4 regions of the Cronobacter sp. 153480017-3 genome follow, and region 2 is predicted to be linked to each of the others. Evidence: predicted binding sites of a transcription regulator. Region 2 holds the regulator's gene; each other region holds the start of a gene.

Evidence for each region. The regulator sigma-54, encoded in region 2, starts transcription at its own class of promoters, with help from an activator protein. The targets are predictions, from matches to a motif close to GTTGGCACANNTTTCGCTNT.
Region 1: the regulator sigma-54 is predicted to act here: its motif matches at 2,332-2,351, upstream of glnK (P-II family nitrogen regulator).
Region 3: the regulator sigma-54 is predicted to act here: its motif matches at 1,550-1,569, upstream of hypA (hydrogenase maturation nickel metallochaperone HypA).
Region 4: the regulator sigma-54 is predicted to act here: its motif matches at 1,966-1,985, upstream of glnA (glutamate--ammonia ligase).

What each region holds. Positions count from the first base shown of each region.
Region 1 covers NZ_JBSEYN010000007.1:196,338-200,538, forward strand. The annotation lists gene ACUW6V_RS16435 (SmdA family multidrug ABC transporter permease/ATP-binding protein) at 1-399, shown strand, start outside; gene ACUW6V_RS16440 (SmdB family multidrug efflux ABC transporter permease/ATP-binding protein) at 392-2,170, shown strand; gene glnK (P-II family nitrogen regulator) at 2,402-2,740, shown strand; gene amtB (ammonium transporter AmtB) at 2,772-4,058, shown strand.
Region 2 covers NZ_JBSEYN010000009.1:71,958-76,158, reverse strand. The annotation lists gene lptA (lipopolysaccharide ABC transporter substrate-binding protein LptA) at 1-365, shown strand, start outside; gene lptB (LPS export ABC transporter ATP-binding protein) at 372-1,097, shown strand; gene rpoN (RNA polymerase factor sigma-54) at 1,193-2,632, shown strand; gene hpf (ribosome hibernation promoting factor) at 2,655-2,942, shown strand; gene ptsN (PTS IIA-like nitrogen regulatory protein PtsN) at 3,025-3,510, shown strand; gene rapZ (RNase adapter RapZ) at 3,575-4,201, shown strand, end outside.
Region 3 covers NZ_JBSEYN010000002.1:707,282-711,482, reverse strand. The annotation lists gene hycC (formate hydrogenlyase subunit 3) at 1-224, opposite strand, end outside; gene ACUW6V_RS07760 (4Fe-4S dicluster domain-containing protein) at 224-829, opposite strand; gene hycA (formate hydrogenlyase regulator HycA) at 912-1,376, opposite strand; gene hypA (hydrogenase maturation nickel metallochaperone HypA) at 1,610-1,960, shown strand; gene hypB (hydrogenase nickel incorporation protein HypB) at 1,964-2,836, shown strand; gene ACUW6V_RS07740 (HypC/HybG/HupF family hydrogenase formation chaperone) at 2,827-3,105, shown strand; gene hypD (hydrogenase formation protein HypD) at 3,105-4,201, shown strand, end outside.
Region 4 covers NZ_JBSEYN010000004.1:354,031-358,231, forward strand. The annotation lists gene typA (ribosome-dependent GTPase TypA) at 1-1,694, opposite strand, end outside; gene glnA (glutamate--ammonia ligase) at 2,073-3,482, shown strand; gene glnL (nitrogen regulation protein NR(II)) at 3,682-4,201, shown strand, end outside.

The DNA.
Region 1 (4,201 bases), on a different contig from region 2:
CAGGGGTATGACACCCAGGTCGGCGAGCGCGGCGTGATGCTCTCCGGCGGGCAGAAGCAGCGCATCTCTATTGCCCGCGCGCTGCTGCTGGAGGCCGAAATTCTGGTGCTGGATGACGCGCTCTCCGCCGTTGACGGGCGTACTGAACACCAGATTCTGCATAACCTGCGCCAGTGGGGCGAAAACCGTACTGTCATCATCAGCGCGCACCGGCTGTCGGCGCTGACCGAAGCCAGCGAAATTCTGGTGCTGCAACACGGCCAGGTGGCGCAGCGCGGGCGTCATGAGGCGCTTGCGGCACAGCCCGGCTGGTACCGGGATATGTATCGCTATCAGCAGCTCGAAGCGGCGCTGGACGACGCGCCGGAAGAGCACGATGAGGAGGCGCTGAATGCGTAATACCGTAAAAAGCTGGCCGACGCTGAAACGTCTGCTGGCGTATGGCTCGCCGTGGCGTAAACCGCTCGGCGGCGCGGTGCTGATGCTGTGGGTGGCTGCCGCCGCGGAAGTGACCGGCCCCGCGCTCATCAGCTATTTCATCGACAACCTGGTCGCGAAAAACCAGCTGCCGCTGGGGCTGGTGGCCGGGCTGGCGTTCGCCTACGTGCTGCTGCAAATTCTCGCCGCCGGGCTGCATTACTGGCAGGCGCTGCTGTTTAACCAGGCGGCGGTGGGCGTGGTGCAACAGTTGCGTACTGATGTAATGGATGCCGCGCTGCGCCAGCCGCTCAGCGCGTTCGACACGCAGCCGGTGGGGCAGCTGATTTCGCGCGTCACTAACGATACCGAGGTGATCCGCGATCTCTATGTCACGGTCGTGGCGACGGTGTTGCGCAGCGCCGCGCTTATCGGCGCGATGCTGGTGGCGATGTTCAGCCTCGACTGGCGCATGGCGCTGGTGGCCATCACTATCTTCCCGGCGGTGCTTATCGTCATGATGATTTATCAGCGCTACAGCACGCCGATTGTACGCCGGGTGCGAACTTATCTGGCGGACATCAACGACGGCTTTAATGAAGTCATCAGCGGTATGAATGTCATCCAGCAGTTTCGCCAGCAGACGCGCTTTGGCGAGCGCATGAACGCCGCCAGCCATTCGCACTATCTGGCGCGAATGCAGACGCTACGCCTGGATGGCTTTCTGCTGCGTCCGTTGCTGAGCCTCTTTTCCGCGCTGGTGCTGTGCGGCCTGCTGATGCTGTTCGGCTTCACCGCCATCGGGACGATTCAGGTGGGGGTTCTCTATGCGTTTATCAGCTATCTGGGCCGTCTTAACGAGCCGCTGATTGAGCTCACCACTCAGCAGTCGATTTTGCAGCAGGCGCTGGTGGCGGGCGAACGTGTGTTCGAGTTGATGGACAGGCCGCGCCAGGATTACGGCCACGACGAGCGCCCGCTCACGAGCGGGGCGATTGAGGTGGATAACGTCTCTTTCGCCTATCGCGACGATCAGTTCGTGCTGAAAGACATTTCGCTCTCGGTGCCGTCCCGTCACTTCGTGGCGCTGGTCGGTCATACCGGCAGCGGCAAAAGTACGCTCGCGAGCCTGCTGATGGGGTATTACCCGCTCAGCAGTGGCGAAATCCGCCTTGATGGCCGACCGCTCGCCTCGCTCAGCCACGGCGTGCTGCGTAAAGGCGTGGCGATGGTACAGCAGGATCCTGTCGTGCTGGCCGATTCGTTCTTCGCGAACGTCACGCTCGGGCGTGATATCGACGAAGCGCGCGTCTGGGAGGTGCTGGAAACGGTACAACTGGCCGAGCTGGCGCGCGGCATGAGCGAGGGCATTCATACCCGCCTTGGCGAGCAGGGCAATAATCTCTCCGTCGGGCAGAAACAGTTGCTGGCGCTGGCGCGCGTGCTGGTGGACGCGCCGCAAATCCTTATCCTTGATGAGGCGACGGCGAATATTGATTCCGGCACCGAGCAGGCGATTCAGCACGCGCTGGCCGCTATCCGGCCGCACACAACGCTGGTGGTTATCGCGCATCGCCTCTCAACGATCGTGGAAGCCGACACCATTCTGGTGCTGCATCGCGGGCAGGCGGTAGAGCGGGGCAGCCATCAGGCGCTGCTTGAGGCGCGCGGACGCTACTGGCAGATGTATCAGCTCCAGCTTGCGGGTGAAGAGCTACAGGCCGCCGCGAAAGAGGAGCCGCTCAGCGCCTGATGCACCAAAATCAGGCGTTCTGCTAACACGCATCGTTAGTGGTGCAAAAATGTAACGCACCGTGCACTCGCATGGTGCGTTTTTCTTTTCTGCCTTCCGTTTCATTCAATTAATCCTGCTTTCCTGCCGCAGTTTTTGCCGCCGCCGCGCGCTTTTCTATTCCTGGCACGCCGCTTGCTTTACCTGTTTATCGTCGCTGCCGCATTACCCATTTCTGACTGGAGGGGATCTATGAAGCTGGTTACCGTGGTAATCAAACCGTTCAAACTGGAAGACGTGCGTGAAGCACTCTCCACCATTGGCATTCAGGGGCTTACCGTCACCGAAGTGAAAGGGTTCGGGCGCCAGAAAGGCCATGCCGAGCTTTACCGCGGCGCCGAATACAGCGTGAACTTCCTGCCGAAAGTAAAAATCGACGTGGCAATCGCCGACGATCAGCTGGATGAAGTGATCGAGGTGGTCAGCAAGGCCGCGTGGACCGGAAAAATTGGCGACGGCAAAATTTTTGTCGCCGAACTGCAACGCGTGATTCGTATTCGTACCGGCGAAGCCGACGAAGCGGCTCTCTGATTTCTGGCCAACCGTTACAGGAATGCACAAAATGAAACACACAGCTTTCAAATCGGGTTTCGGCCTGCTTGCTCTTCTGCCAGGTATTGCCCTGGCGGCGCCCGCGGTGGCGGACAAAGCCGATAACGCTTTTATGATGATCTGCACCGCGCTGGTGCTCTTTATGACCATCCCGGGGCTTGCGCTGTTTTACGGCGGTCTTATCCGCGCGAAAAACGTGCTCTCGATGCTGACGCAGGTGTCTGTCGCGTTCGCGCTGGTCTGCGTCCTTTGGGTGGTCTATGGCTACTCGCTGGCGTTCGGCAGCGGCGGCAGCTTCTTTGGCAACGTCGACTGGCTGCTGCTGAAGGGCATTAAAATTACCGACCTGATGGGCACCTTCTATCAGTATATTCACGTCGCGTTCCAGGGCTCTTTCGCCTGTATCACCGTGGGGCTTATCGTCGGCGCGCTGGCGGAACGCATCCGCTTCTCGGCCGTGCTGATCTTCGTGGCGGTGTGGCTCACCTTCTCCTATGTGCCGATTGCGCATATGGTCTGGGGCGGCGGCCTGCTGGCCTCTGACGGCGCGCTGGATTTCGCGGGCGGCACCGTGGTGCACATTAACGCGGCGGTAGCGGGTCTGGTGGGTGCGTATCTGGTTGGCAAGCGCGTTGGCTTCGGCAAAGAAGCGTTTAAACCGCATAACCTGCCGATGGTCTTTACCGGCACTGCAATCCTTTATTTCGGCTGGTTCGGCTTTAACGCCGGCTCCGCCAGCGCCGCCAACGAAATCGCAGGTCTGGCGTTTGTGAACACGGTTGTTGCAACGGCGGCGGCCATTCTTGCGTGGGTGTTTGGTGAATGGGCGCTGCGCGGTAAGCCGTCGCTGCTGGGCGCATGTTCCGGCGCCATTGCCGGTCTGGTGGGCGTGACGCCTGCGTGCGGCTACATCGGCGTGGGCGGCTCGCTTATCGTGGGTATCGCGGCAGGTCTGGCGGGCTTGTGGGGCGTCACGCTGCTGAAACGCTGGCTGCGCGTTGACGACCCGTGCGACGTATTCGGCGTGCATGGCGTCTGTGGGATTGTGGGTTGCATCCTGACCGGTATTTTTGCCTCAACATCGCTTGGCGGTGTGGGTTACGCCGCGGGCGTGACGATGGGTCATCAGGTGCTGGTGCAGCTTGAGAGCATCGCCATTACCGTTGTCTGGTCCGCTGTGGTCGCGTTTATCGCCTATAAAGCGGCGGATTTGACCGTGGGCCTGCGTGTCTCCGAAGAGCAGGAGCGCGAAGGGCTGGATGTCAACAGCCACGGCGAGAACGCCTACAACGCTTGATAGCGGCGTTATCTCCGGAGCAAAAAACCTCCCGCATGCGGGAGGTTTTTTATGGGGGCGAGTGGCAAGGTGGGTGCGCTTCGCTTACCCACCCTACAAAAGACGATCACATAGACTGTATTAAACGTAGGACGGGTAAGCCA
Region 2 (4,201 bases):
TCAAAATCAACGCCGATAAAGTTGTCGTGACGCGTCCTGGCGGCGAGAAAGGTAAAGAAGTGATTGACGGCTATGGCAATCCGGCCACGTTCTATCAGATGCAGGACAACGGCAAGCCGGTGAAAGGCCACGCCGCCAAAATGCACTATGAGCTGCAAAACGACTTTGTGGTGCTGACCGGCAACGCCTATCTTGAGCAGCTCGACAGCAATATCAAAGGCGACAAAATCACTTATCTCGTGAAAGAGCAGAAAATGCAGGCGTTCAGCGAGAAAGGCAAACGCGTGACCACCGTACTGGTGCCGTCGCAGCTGCAAAATAAAGACGGCACCTCTCAGGCGCCCGCCCAGAACAAGAGTAACTAAACCCTTATGGCAACACTCATTGCGAAACACCTGGCGAAAGCCTACAAAGGCCGCCGCGTAGTGGAAGATGTCAGCCTGACGGTGAATTCAGGCGAGATTGTCGGCCTGCTTGGCCCGAACGGCGCGGGTAAAACCACGACATTCTATATGGTGGTGGGCATCGTGCCGCGCGACGCGGGCGACATCATCATTGATGATGAAAATATCAGTCTCTTGCCGCTGCACGCCCGCGCGCGTCGCGGTATCGGCTATCTGCCGCAGGAGGCGTCAATATTCCGCCGCCTGAGCGTCTATGACAACCTGATGGCGGTCCTGCAGATTCGCGACGATCTCAGCACCGAGCAGCGTGAAGATCGCGCCAAAGAGCTGATGGAAGAGTTTCACATCGACCATCTGCGCGATAGCCTCGGCCAGTCGCTCTCCGGCGGTGAACGTCGCCGTGTGGAGATCGCCCGCGCGCTCGCGGCGAACCCGAAGTTTATCCTGCTGGATGAGCCGTTCGCCGGTGTCGACCCGATTTCGGTTATCGACATCAAACGCATTATTGAGCATCTGCGCGACAGCGGCCTCGGCGTGCTGATTACCGACCACAACGTGCGTGAAACGCTGGCCGTCTGCGAACGCGCCTACATCGTCAGCCAGGGCCACCTTATCGCCCACGGCACGCCTGATGAAATCCTGCAGGACGAACAGGTTAAACGCGTATACCTTGGGGAAGAGTTCAGACTCTGATAGGGTAGGGCAACAGGCAGAAACGGCGCGCGACCCGGTGCGCCCTGCTGCACAGGTCTTTTTGACGTTTACACCTGAGGATTTTTGCTCTGAATATGAAGCAAGGTTTGCAACTAAGGCTTAGCCAACAGCTCGCCATGACGCCGCAGTTGCAGCAGGCCATCCGCTTGTTGCAATTGTCCACGCTGGAGCTTCAGCAGGAGCTGCAACAGGCGCTGGAGAGTAACCCCCTGCTTGAACAAACCGACATTCACGACGAAATTGCCACTCAGGAAACGCAGGACAGCGAAGGGCTGGACACCGCCGAAGCGCTGGAGCAAAAAGAGATGCCAGACGAGCTGCCGCTTGACGCCAGCTGGGACGAAATCTACACCGCGGGTACGCCTTCAGGCACCGGCACCGACTATATCGACGACGAACTGCCCGTTTATCAGGGCGAAACCACCCAAAGCCTGCAGGATTACCTGATGTGGCAGGTGGAGCTGACGCCGTTTTCCGATACCGATCGCGCCATCGCCACGGCGATCGTCGACGCGGTGGATGACACCGGCTATCTCACCGTGACGGTGCAGGATATTCTCGACGGCATGGGCGACAGCGATGGCGATATCGGCCTTGAAGAAATCGAAGCCGTGCTTAAGCGCGTTCAGCGTTTCGATCCGGTCGGCGTCGCCGCCCGGGATCTGCGCGACTGCCTGTTGATCCAGCTCTCGCAGTTCAGCGCCGAAACGCCTTTTCTTGCCCAGGCGCGCCAGATAGTCAGCGATCACCTCGACCTGCTGGCCAACCATGATTTCCGCAGCCTGATGCGCGTTACGCGCCTTAAAGAAGATGTGCTCAAAGAAGCCGTTAATCTTATCCAGTCGCTCGATCCGCGCCCCGGTCAGTCGATCCAGACCGGCGAGCCGGAATATGTTATTCCCGATGTGCTGGTGCGCAAGCATAACGGCCGCTGGACGGTCGAGCTTAACGCCGACAGCATTCCCCGGCTTAAAATCAATCAGCAGTACGCCGCCATGTCCGGCAGCGCGCGCAATGAATCCGACAGCCAGTTCATCCGCAGCAACCTCCAGGAAGCCAAATGGCTTATCAAAAGCCTGGAGAGTCGTAACGACACGCTGTTGCGCGTCAGCCGCTGTATCGTCGAACAGCAACAGGCGTTCTTTGAGCAGGGCGAAGAGTATATGAAGCCGATGGTGCTGGCGGATATCGCGCAGGCGGTCGAGATGCATGAATCGACCATCTCCCGCGTCACCACGCAAAAATATCTGCACAGCCCGCGCGGCATCTTTGAATTAAAGTATTTTTTCTCAAGCCACGTGAACACCGAGGGCGGCGGCGAAGCCTCTTCCACGGCTATCCGCGCGCTGGTGAAAAAGTTGATTGCAGCGGAGAACCCCGCGAAACCCTTAAGCGACAGCAAGTTAACGTCTATGCTGTCAGAACAGGGGATCATGGTGGCCCGCCGTACCGTTGCGAAGTATCGAGAATCTTTATCCATACCGCCGTCAAACCAGCGCAAACAGCTGGTCTGACCCAACCGATAAGGAAGACACTATGCAGCTCAACATCACAGGACAAAACGTCGAAATCACTGAAGCGTTGCGCGAATTCGTTAACACCAAGTTCGCCAAGCTGGAGCAGTATTTCGAAAGGATTAATCAGGTCTATATTGTGCTGAAGGTGGAAAAGGTGACGCAGGTCGCCGACGCCACCCTGCATGTGAACGGCGGGGAGCTGCATGCCAGTTCGGAAGGGCAGGATATGTACGCCGCCATTGACGGTTTGATTGATAAACTGGCGCGGCAGCTCACTAAACACAAAGATAAACTGAAACAACATTAATTGTCCGGGCGTTTCGCTGGGACATCGGCGGCTCGTGGCCCGTGCGGCGAGCCGTCGCACCAGAAAACGCTTAGGTGAAATTATGATGAATAATGATTCGGCTCTGCCATTGAGCAATGTATTAAACCAGGAATGCACTCGCAGCGGCGTACACTGCCAGAGCAAAAAGCGCGCCCTGGAAATTATCAGCGAGCTGGCGGCAAAGCAGCTCAGCCTGCCGCCGCAGGTCGTTTTTGAAGCGATCCTCACGCGTGAGCGGATGGGCAGTACCGGCATCGGCAATGGCATCGCCATCCCGCACGGCAAGCTCGAAGAAGATACGCTGCGTGCCGTTGGCGTTTTCGTCCAGCTCGAAACGCCTATCCCTTTCGACGCCATTGATAACCAGCCCGTCGATTTACTTTTTGCGCTGCTGGTGCCGGCGGATCAAACCAAAACGCATCTGCATACGCTCTCTCTGGTGGCGAAGCGGCTGGCGGACAAAACGATTTGTCGCCGTCTGCGCGCCGCGCAAAGCGATGAAGAGCTCTACCAGATAATCACTGAAACCAGTGAAGAGAATGAATGACCGTGCCGACAGGCACAATCCAGGAGGCGCCGGTTACCCGGTCTGAAGTGTGGAGAAACAGCAGATGGTTCTGATGATCGTCAGTGGACGTTCAGGGTCAGGGAAATCGGTCGCCCTGCGTGCACTGGAAGATATGGGGTTCTACTGCGTCGATAACCTGCCTGTCGTGCTGCTGCCTGAACTGGCGCGCACGCTTTCGGAAAGGCAGATATCCGCCGCGGTGAGCATTGATGTTCGCAATATGCCGGAATCCCCGGAGGTGTTTGAGCAGGCGATGAACAACCTGCCGGACGCGTTCTCTCCGCAACTGCTGTTCCTCGACGCCGATCGCAACACGCTTATCCGCCGCTACAGCGATACGCGTCGTTTGCATCCGCTCTCCAGCAAAAATCTCTCGCTGGAAAGCGCCATCGATGAAGAGAACGATCTGCTGGAGCCGCTGCGCTCGCGTGCGGATCTGATCGTCGATACCTCGGAAATGTCGGTGCATGAGCTGGCGGAGATGTTGCGTACGCGCCTTCTTGGCAAGCGCGAGCGCGAACTCACGATGGTGTTTGAATCGTTCGGCTTTAAACACGGCATTCCTATCGACGCCGATTACGTTTTCGACGTCCGTTTCCTGCCGAACCCGCACTGGGACCCGAAACTGCGTCCAATGACCGGCCTCGATAAGCCCGTCGCGGCGTTTCTC
Region 3 (4,201 bases), on a different contig from region 2:
GCAGTGAGATGCACCGCGAGCGCGCCGATGTGCGTCGTAAGCGGCCCGTCGTTCACGTTGATCAGCAGCCAGCCGCCTGCCGCCAGCGCGCACAGGCAACCGAGCGCGCCGCCAAGGCCACCAAGCAGCGCGCTGAGCGGCTTATGCCAGGCGCTCAGCAGCGCGAGCGCAAGCCCCGCGCCAAAGGCCACCAGCGCGCCCTGATATAAGAAAATCGCGTTCATTATTCTCCTCCGCGCGGTTGCAGCAGCAGCGATAAATCGCCGAGGTCGGCGTTAATGGTCAGCTCGCGTTTGCGGCGGCTGGCGCGGGCTATGTCGTGGTTATCGACAAGCTTCAGCGCGCCGGTCGGACAGGTACGTATGCAGGCCGGGCCGTCTGCGTCGAACTGGCAGAGATCGCACTTCATCGCCACAGCGCGCACGCCGGGGGTCCAGTCGAGAAACGCGCCGACGCGCGCAGGCGCAGGCGGCGCGGGCGGCGCTTTCGGGCTGTTGACGTTGGCCGGGATATGCAGCGGGCGGCTGCCGGAGAATTCAATCGCGCCGAATGGACAGGCGATGCCGCAGAGTTTGCAGCTCACGCACAGGCTTTCATTGAGCTGAATCGCCCCCGCCTCGCGGGTGATGGCGTTCGCCGGACAGACCTGCGCGCACGGCGCGTCTTCGCAGTGGTGGCACAGCTGCGGGGCGGAATCTTTTTGGTTACGCATAACCGTCAGGCGCGGCCTGGATTGCAGTCCATGCAGGCGGTGCGTCTCCGAACAGGCGGCCTCACAGGTGTGGCAGCCGATGCAGAGCGTGGAGTCGGCAATGATAAAACGGTTCACCAGGTGTTCCTCAGGTGATGGACATTTTTGACGAAAAGTGACGACGACGGACGATTTCGACAGTCAGCGACACCTCGCCCGGTTAATGTGACGACGCGTCGCGGGCCGCCAGGATCTCGCTGATGCGCAGCGGCGTATCCTGCTGCACGGCGTCATAGAGTCCGTCGACCAGCGCGCCGATTTTGTCGAGATAGTGCGCCAGCACCCGCTCGCGGTCGCGGATATCCACAACGCCATCCAGCAGGCCTTTTGCGTCGAGCTGCGCGGTGGCGAGCAGCGTCTCTTCGCTGCCGTCGCGGCGGGCTATCAGATAGTTAATGGTGCGGCAGTGAAAGCCTTCGGCCTGCTCCACGCGGATGGCGAAGTGCTCAAAAAGAAAGAAGCACAGCCCGTTTTGCGGCTCGCAGCCGAGCGAGTGATGCAGCTTCTGGCGCGACAGCGTAATGGCCTGGACCAGCGTGTTGCAGTAGGTGTGCCAGTGCGTCTGTAACGCGCGGTGACGATCGGCGATAAATTCCGCCTTCTGGCTTAATTCGGAAAGGATCATGGTTATTGGCTCATTTAACAGAGATACCCGTCTTTAGCAGGAACCATGCCATTTTTTAATTTGCTGTTTTTTAATGATTTATTCTTAAACGTCACGTCACGCCGTCTGTCATGACGTGTCATTTCGACAGCCTCGACACCCGCCGCGACAGCCTCCCGCCGCGCCTCTCATGCGCTGGCACCGTTATTGCATTGCCTGTGACATTCGCAAACGCAAAACGTACCGGAGGCGTTATGCACGAACTTACCCTCTGCCAGCGGGCAGTGGAAATTATCGAACAGCAGGCGCAGCAGCGTGGCGCGCGCAAAGTTACCGGCGTGTGGCTGGAAATCGGCGCGTTCTCCTGCGTTGAGCGCAGCGCGCTGGAGTTTTGCTTTGATCTGGCGTGCCGCGACACCCGCGCCGAAGGCTGCACGCTGCATTTAAGCCAGCAGGAGGCGAAGTGCTGGTGTCCGCAGTGCCAGCGCAACGTTCAGTTACTCACGACGCTGGTACGCCGCTGCCCGCATTGCCATAGCGCGGATCTGCGCATCGATGCCGATGACAGCGTGCAAATCAAGCGTCTCGAAATAGAACAGGAGTAGAAGATGTGTACGACCTGCGGTTGCCAGCACGGCAACCTTTATATAGAAGGCGATGAGCACAACCCGCATTCGCCGTTTCGCGCCGCCCCCTTTGCCGCCGCGCCGCGTATCACGGCCCCCATCTCCAGCATAAACGTGAACGCGTTTACCCCTGACGAGGCACCGGATGGTTCTCTCAATTACGGCCACGGCGAGGCGGGCACCCATGCGCCCGGCTTAAGCCAGCGCAAAATGGTGGAGATTGAAATCAATGTGCTCGATAAAAATAACCAGATTGCGCAGCGCAACCGCCAGCGTCTCGCCGCGCGCGGTCAGCTGGCGCTGAACCTGGTCTCCAGCCCCGGCTCCGGCAAAACAACGCTGCTCACCGAAACGCTTAAACGCCTGCGCGACACCACGCCCTGCGCCGTTATCGAAGGCGATCAGCAGACGGTAAACGACGCCGAGCGTATTCGCGCCACCGGTACGCCGGCGATTCAGGTCAATACCGGCAAAGGGTGTCATCTCGACGCGCAGATGATAGAGGACGCGATGGCGCGCCTGCCGCTTGCGGATAACGGCGTGCTGTTTATTGAAAACGTCGGCAATCTGGTCTGCCCGGCGGGGTTTGATCTCGGCGAGCGCCACAAAGTGGCGGTGCTTTCCGTGACCGAGGGCGAAGATAAGCCGCTCAAATACCCGCATATGTTCGCCGCCGCCTCGTTGATGCTGCTTAATAAAATTGACCTGCTGCCGTACCTGAACTTCGACGTTGAGAAATGCATGGCGTACGCGCGCGAGGTCAACCCGAACATCACTATCCTGCTGGTTTCCGCCACGCGCGGCGACGGCATGCGCGCGTGGCTCGCCTGGCTGGAGGAACAGCGATGTGCATAGGCATTCCGGGGCAAATCTGTGAACTGCTCACCGGCAACCTCGCGCGCGTCGAGGTGTGCGGCGTACGGCGCGAGGTTGACTTAACGCTGGTGGGCGCGCATGACGAGAACGGCCAGCCGCGTCTCGGCCAGTGGGTGCTGGTGCATGTCGGTTTCGCCATGAGCCTGATTAACGAGCGCGAGGCGCGCGACACGCTGGAGGCGCTGCAAACGATGTTTGAAGTAGAGCCGGATGTCGGCGCGCTGCTGTATGGCGAGGAGAACCGCTGATGCGTTATGTCGATGAATACCGCAACCCGGAACGGGTGCTGCGCCTGATTGACCGGCTGTGCGAGCGCGCGCCGCGCTTAAGCCACACGGCGCAGAAACCGCTGCGCATTATGGAGGTGTGCGGCGGGCACACCCACGCCATTTTTAAATTCGGCCTCGACCGTCTGCTGCCGGAAAATATCGAGTTTATCCACGGCCCGGGCTGCCCGGTTTGCGTGCTGCCGATGGGACGCATCGACAACGCCACCGAAATCGCCCGCCGCCCGGGCGTTATTTTCTGCACTTTCGGCGACGCCATGCGCGTGCCGGGCAAAAACGGCTCGCTGCTCCAGGCCAAAGCCGAAGGCGCGGACGTGCGTATCGTCTATTCGCCGATGGACGCGCTGAAGATCGCCGGGCAGAACCCGGCGCGCGAGGTGGTGTTTTTCGGCTTAGGCTTTGAAACCACCATGCCCGCCACCGCGCTGACGCTTATCCAGGCGAAAGCGCGCGGCGTGCGTAATTTTTACTTTTTCTGTCAGCACATTACGCTTATCCCGACGCTGCAAAGCCTGCTGGAGCAGCCGGATAACCAGATCGACGCGTTCCTGGCGCCGGGGCATGTCAGCATGGTGATCGGCACGCATCCGTATGATTTCATTGCCGGGCGTTTCGCGCGCCCGCTGGTGGTGGCCGGTTTCGAGCCGCTGGATCTGCTACAGGGCGTGCTGATGCTGGTTGAACAGCGCATCGCCGGAGAAAGCCGGGTGGAAAACCAGTACCGCCGCGTGGTGCCGGACGCGGGCAACCCGGCGGCGCAGCAGGCGATGGACACGGTGTTTTGTGTCGAGGGCGACAGCGAATGGCGCGGACTGGGCGTGATAAACCACTCCGGCGTGCGGCTTCGCGCGCCGTTTCAGGCCTTTGACGCCGAGGCGCATTTCGCGCCAGCGCCACAGCAAGTCAACGATTCCCCCGACGCCCGCTGCGGCGAGGTGCTGACCGGTCGCTGTAAACCCGCCCAGTGCCCGCTCTTCGGCGCTCACTGTAACCCGCAAAACGCCTTCGGCGCACTGATGGTCTCCTCGGAAGGAGCCTGCGCCGCCTGGTATCAGTA
Region 4 (4,201 bases), on a different contig from region 2:
AGCGTCATTTTGATAGGCGGAACCAGAACCGTGGCTTCGTCCGTACCGGACGCACGCATGTTGGTCAGTTTCTTACCGGTCAGGCAGTTTACCGTCAGGTCGTTAGAGCGGCTGTGAATACCGATGATCTGGCCTTCATAGACTTCCGCACCGTGACCCAGGAACAGCTTACCGCGATCCTGCAGACCGAACAGCGCGAACGCGACCGCTTTACCCTGACCGTTAGAGATCAGTACGCCGTTGTTACGCTGGCCCACTTCGCCCGGACGGATATCGTCGTAGTGGCTGAAGGTGGAGTACAGCAGACCCGTACCGGAGGTCATGGTCATGAACTCAGAACGGAAGCCGATCAGGCCACGGCTTGGGATCACGTAGTCGAGACGTACGCGGCCTTTGCCGTCCGGATTCATGTTTTTCAGGTCGCCTTTACGCTCGCCCAGCGCCTGCATCACAGAACCCTGGTGCTGTTCTTCAACGTCCAGCGTCACGTTCTCGAACGGCTCTTGTTTACGTCCATCGATTTCGCGGAAGATAACTTTCGGACGGGAAACCGCCAGTTCGAAACCTTCACGACGCATGTTCTCGATAAGAACAGACAGGTGCAGTTCGCCACGGCCAGACACGCGGAACGCGTCAGCGTCTTCGGTTTCTTCAACGCGCAGCGCCACGTTGTGCACCAGCTCTTTGTTCAGACGGTCAAGGATCTGACGAGAGGTAACGTATTTACCTTCTTTACCGCAGAACGGAGAGGTGTTGACGTTGAAGTACATAGAAACGGTCGGCTCGTCAACGGACAGCGCCGGCAGCGCTTCGACATTCTGCGGATCGCAGATGGTGTCGGAGATGTTCAGCTCGCCAAGACCGGTGATAGCGATGATATCGCCAGCTTCCGCCAGATCGGTATCGATACGCTCCAGGCCCAGATGGCCCAGCACTTTACCGACTTTACCGTTACGGGTTTTGCCTTCGCTATCGATGATAGTGACCTGCTGGTTCGGCTTCACTTTACCGCGTTTGATGCGGCCGATGCCGATGACGCCAACGTAGTTGTTGTAGTCCAGCTGGGAGATCTGCATCTGCAGCGGGCCGTCGAGGTCAACGTCCGGTGCCGGTACATGGTCGACGATCGCCTGGTACAGCGGGGTCATATCTTCCGCCATATCAGAGTGATCCAGACCTGCGATACCGTTCAGCGCGGACGCGTAAACGATAGGGAAGTCCAGCTGCTCGTCGGTCGCGTCGAGGTTCACGAACAGGTCGAACACCTGATCCACAACCCAGTCAGGACGCGCGCCCGGACGGTCAACTTTGTTGATAACCACGATAGGTTTCAGGCCATGGGCAAATGCTTTTTTGGTCACGAAGCGCGTTTGCGGCATGGGGCCGTCAAATGCGTCAACCACCAGCAGCACGGAATCAACCATGGACATTACACGTTCAACTTCACCACCGAAGTCGGCGTGCCCTGGGGTATCAACGATATTGATACGGTAATCATTCCATTTGATCGCGGTGTTTTTCGCGAGGATGGTAATCCCACGCTCTTTCTCCAAATCGTTGGAGTCCATCACGCGCTCTTGAGTTTCAGCACGCTCGTCGAACGTACCGGATTGCTGCAGCAGCTTGTCAACCAGGGTCGTTTTACCATGGTCAACGTGCGCAATGATGGCGATGTTACGCAATTTTTCGATCACAACTTTGCCTCAGGCATTAGAAATAGCGCGTTATTGTACACGTATTAATCGAAGGACTAAACAGGATCACAATCATCTGACGCAAACAAGTATTGTCGCCAGGCTTTGTGATCCTTTTCACGCAGCGGTAAAAGGGCTATTAAACGTAAATTGCACCAACACAGTGCTTGTTTTTTACACACAGGCACTATATTGGTGCAATCTCTCCATCGTGGTGCAGCCCTTTTGCACTATGACGCGCATCATAGCGCCTTTTTGGGGGAATTTGAAAGTTGGCACAGATTTCGCTTTAAAGAATTCAGGGCGGCAACGCCAATTTTAATAAGTACTGAAGACCTCGTTACCACGACGACAATGACAAATCCGGGAGAGTTAAGTATGTCCGCTGAACACGTTCTGACGATGCTGAATGAACATGAAGTGAAGTTTGTGGATCTGCGCTTCACTGATACTAAAGGTAAAGAACAGCACGTCACCATCCCAGCCCACCAGGTGAACGCCGACTTCTTCGAAGAAGGTAAAATGTTCGATGGCTCGTCCATCGGTGGCTGGAAAGGCATCAATGAATCTGACATGGTGCTGATGCCGGACGCCTCCACCGCTGTCATTGACCCGTTCTACGAAGAACCTACTCTGATTATTCGTTGCGACATCCTCGAGCCGGGCACCATGCAGGGCTACGATCGCGACCCGCGCTCCATCGCCAAGCGCGCTGAGGAGTACCTGCGCTCTACCGGCATCGCGGACACCGTCCTGTTCGGGCCGGAACCTGAGTTCTTCCTGTTTGACGACATCCGCTTCGGCAGCACCATTTCTGGCTCCCATGTCGCGATTGACGACATCGAAGGCGCGTGGAACTCCTCCACCAAATACGAAGGCGGCAACAAAGGCCACCGTCCGGGCGTGAAAGGCGGTTACTTCCCGGTTCCGCCGGTTGACTCTTCTCAGGACATCCGTTCTGTGATGTGTCTGACCATGGAAGAGATGGGCCTGGTCGTTGAAGCGCACCACCACGAAGTGGCCACCGCCGGTCAGAACGAAGTGGCAACCCGCTTCAACACCATGACCAAGAAAGCGGACGAAATTCAGATCTACAAATATGTCGTGCATAACGTCGCGCACCGCTTCGGCAAAACCGCAACTTTTATGCCGAAACCGATGTTCGGTGATAACGGCTCCGGTATGCACTGCCATATGTCTCTGTCCAAGAACGGCACCAACCTGTTCTCTGGCGACAAATACGCGGGTCTGTCTGAGCAGGCGCTGTATTACATCGGCGGCGTAATCAAACACGCCAAAGCCATCAACGCCCTGTCTAACCCGACCACCAACTCTTACAAGCGTCTGGTACCAGGCTACGAAGCGCCGGTGATGCTGGCTTACTCCGCGCGTAACCGCTCTGCGTCTATCCGTATCCCGGTGGTTGCGTCTCCGAAAGCGCGTCGTATCGAAGTGCGCTTCCCGGACCCGGCCGCTAACCCGTACCTGTGCTTCGCTGCCCTGCTGATGGCCGGTCTTGACGGCATCAAGAACAAGATCCACCCGGGCGAAGCGATGGACAAAAACCTGTATGACCTGCCGCCGGAAGAAGCGAAAGAGATCCCGCAGGTTGCCGGTTCTCTGGAAGAAGCCCTGCAGGCGCTGGACGCAGACCGCGAGTTCCTGACCGCAGGCGGCGTGTTCACTGACGATGCGATCGATGCTTACATCGCGCTGCGTATGGAAGAGAACGACCGCGTTCGCATGACGCCGCACCCGGTAGAGTTCGAACTCTACTACAGCGTGTAATGATTTATTGATGTTGATAGCCAGCGGATTTCAGGTTGTCGCCACTGCGTGAAATCCGCGAATGTTTTTTTGTTGCCGTGGAAACTTTAGCCCATCTTCGGATGGGCTTTTTTCACCACCCGAAACCGGTTTTAACGCCCTTTTTAGCGTTAAAACGCTATAATGCACTAAAATGGTGCAAACCCTGGGGGACTGCTGAATGGCAACAGGCACGCTGCCCGATGCTGGGCAGATCCTTAACGCATTAATCAATAGCATTTTACTGGTCGACGACGAGCTGGCGGTGCATTACGCCAACCCGGCGGCGCAGCAGTTGCTCGCGCAAAGTTCACGTAAGCTTTACGGCACGCCACTCCCGGAGCTGCTGAGTTATTTTTCCCTGAACATCAGCCTGATGCAGGAGAGCCTGAACGCGGGCCAGGGATTTACCGATAACGAAGTAACGCTGGTGATTGATGGCCGCTCACACATTCTTTCCCTGACGGCGCAACGTCTGCCGGACGGCCTGATCCTGCTTGAGATGGCCCCGATGGATAATCAGCGGCGTTTAAGCCAAGAACAGCTCCAGCATGCCCAGCAAGTCGCCGCGCGCGATCTGGTTCGCGGCCTGGCGCATGAAATCAAAAATCCGCTCGGTGGCCTGCGAGGCGCAGCGCAATTGCTGAGCCGCGCCCTGCCCGACCCGTCGCTGACGGAATACACCAAAGTCATCATTGAAC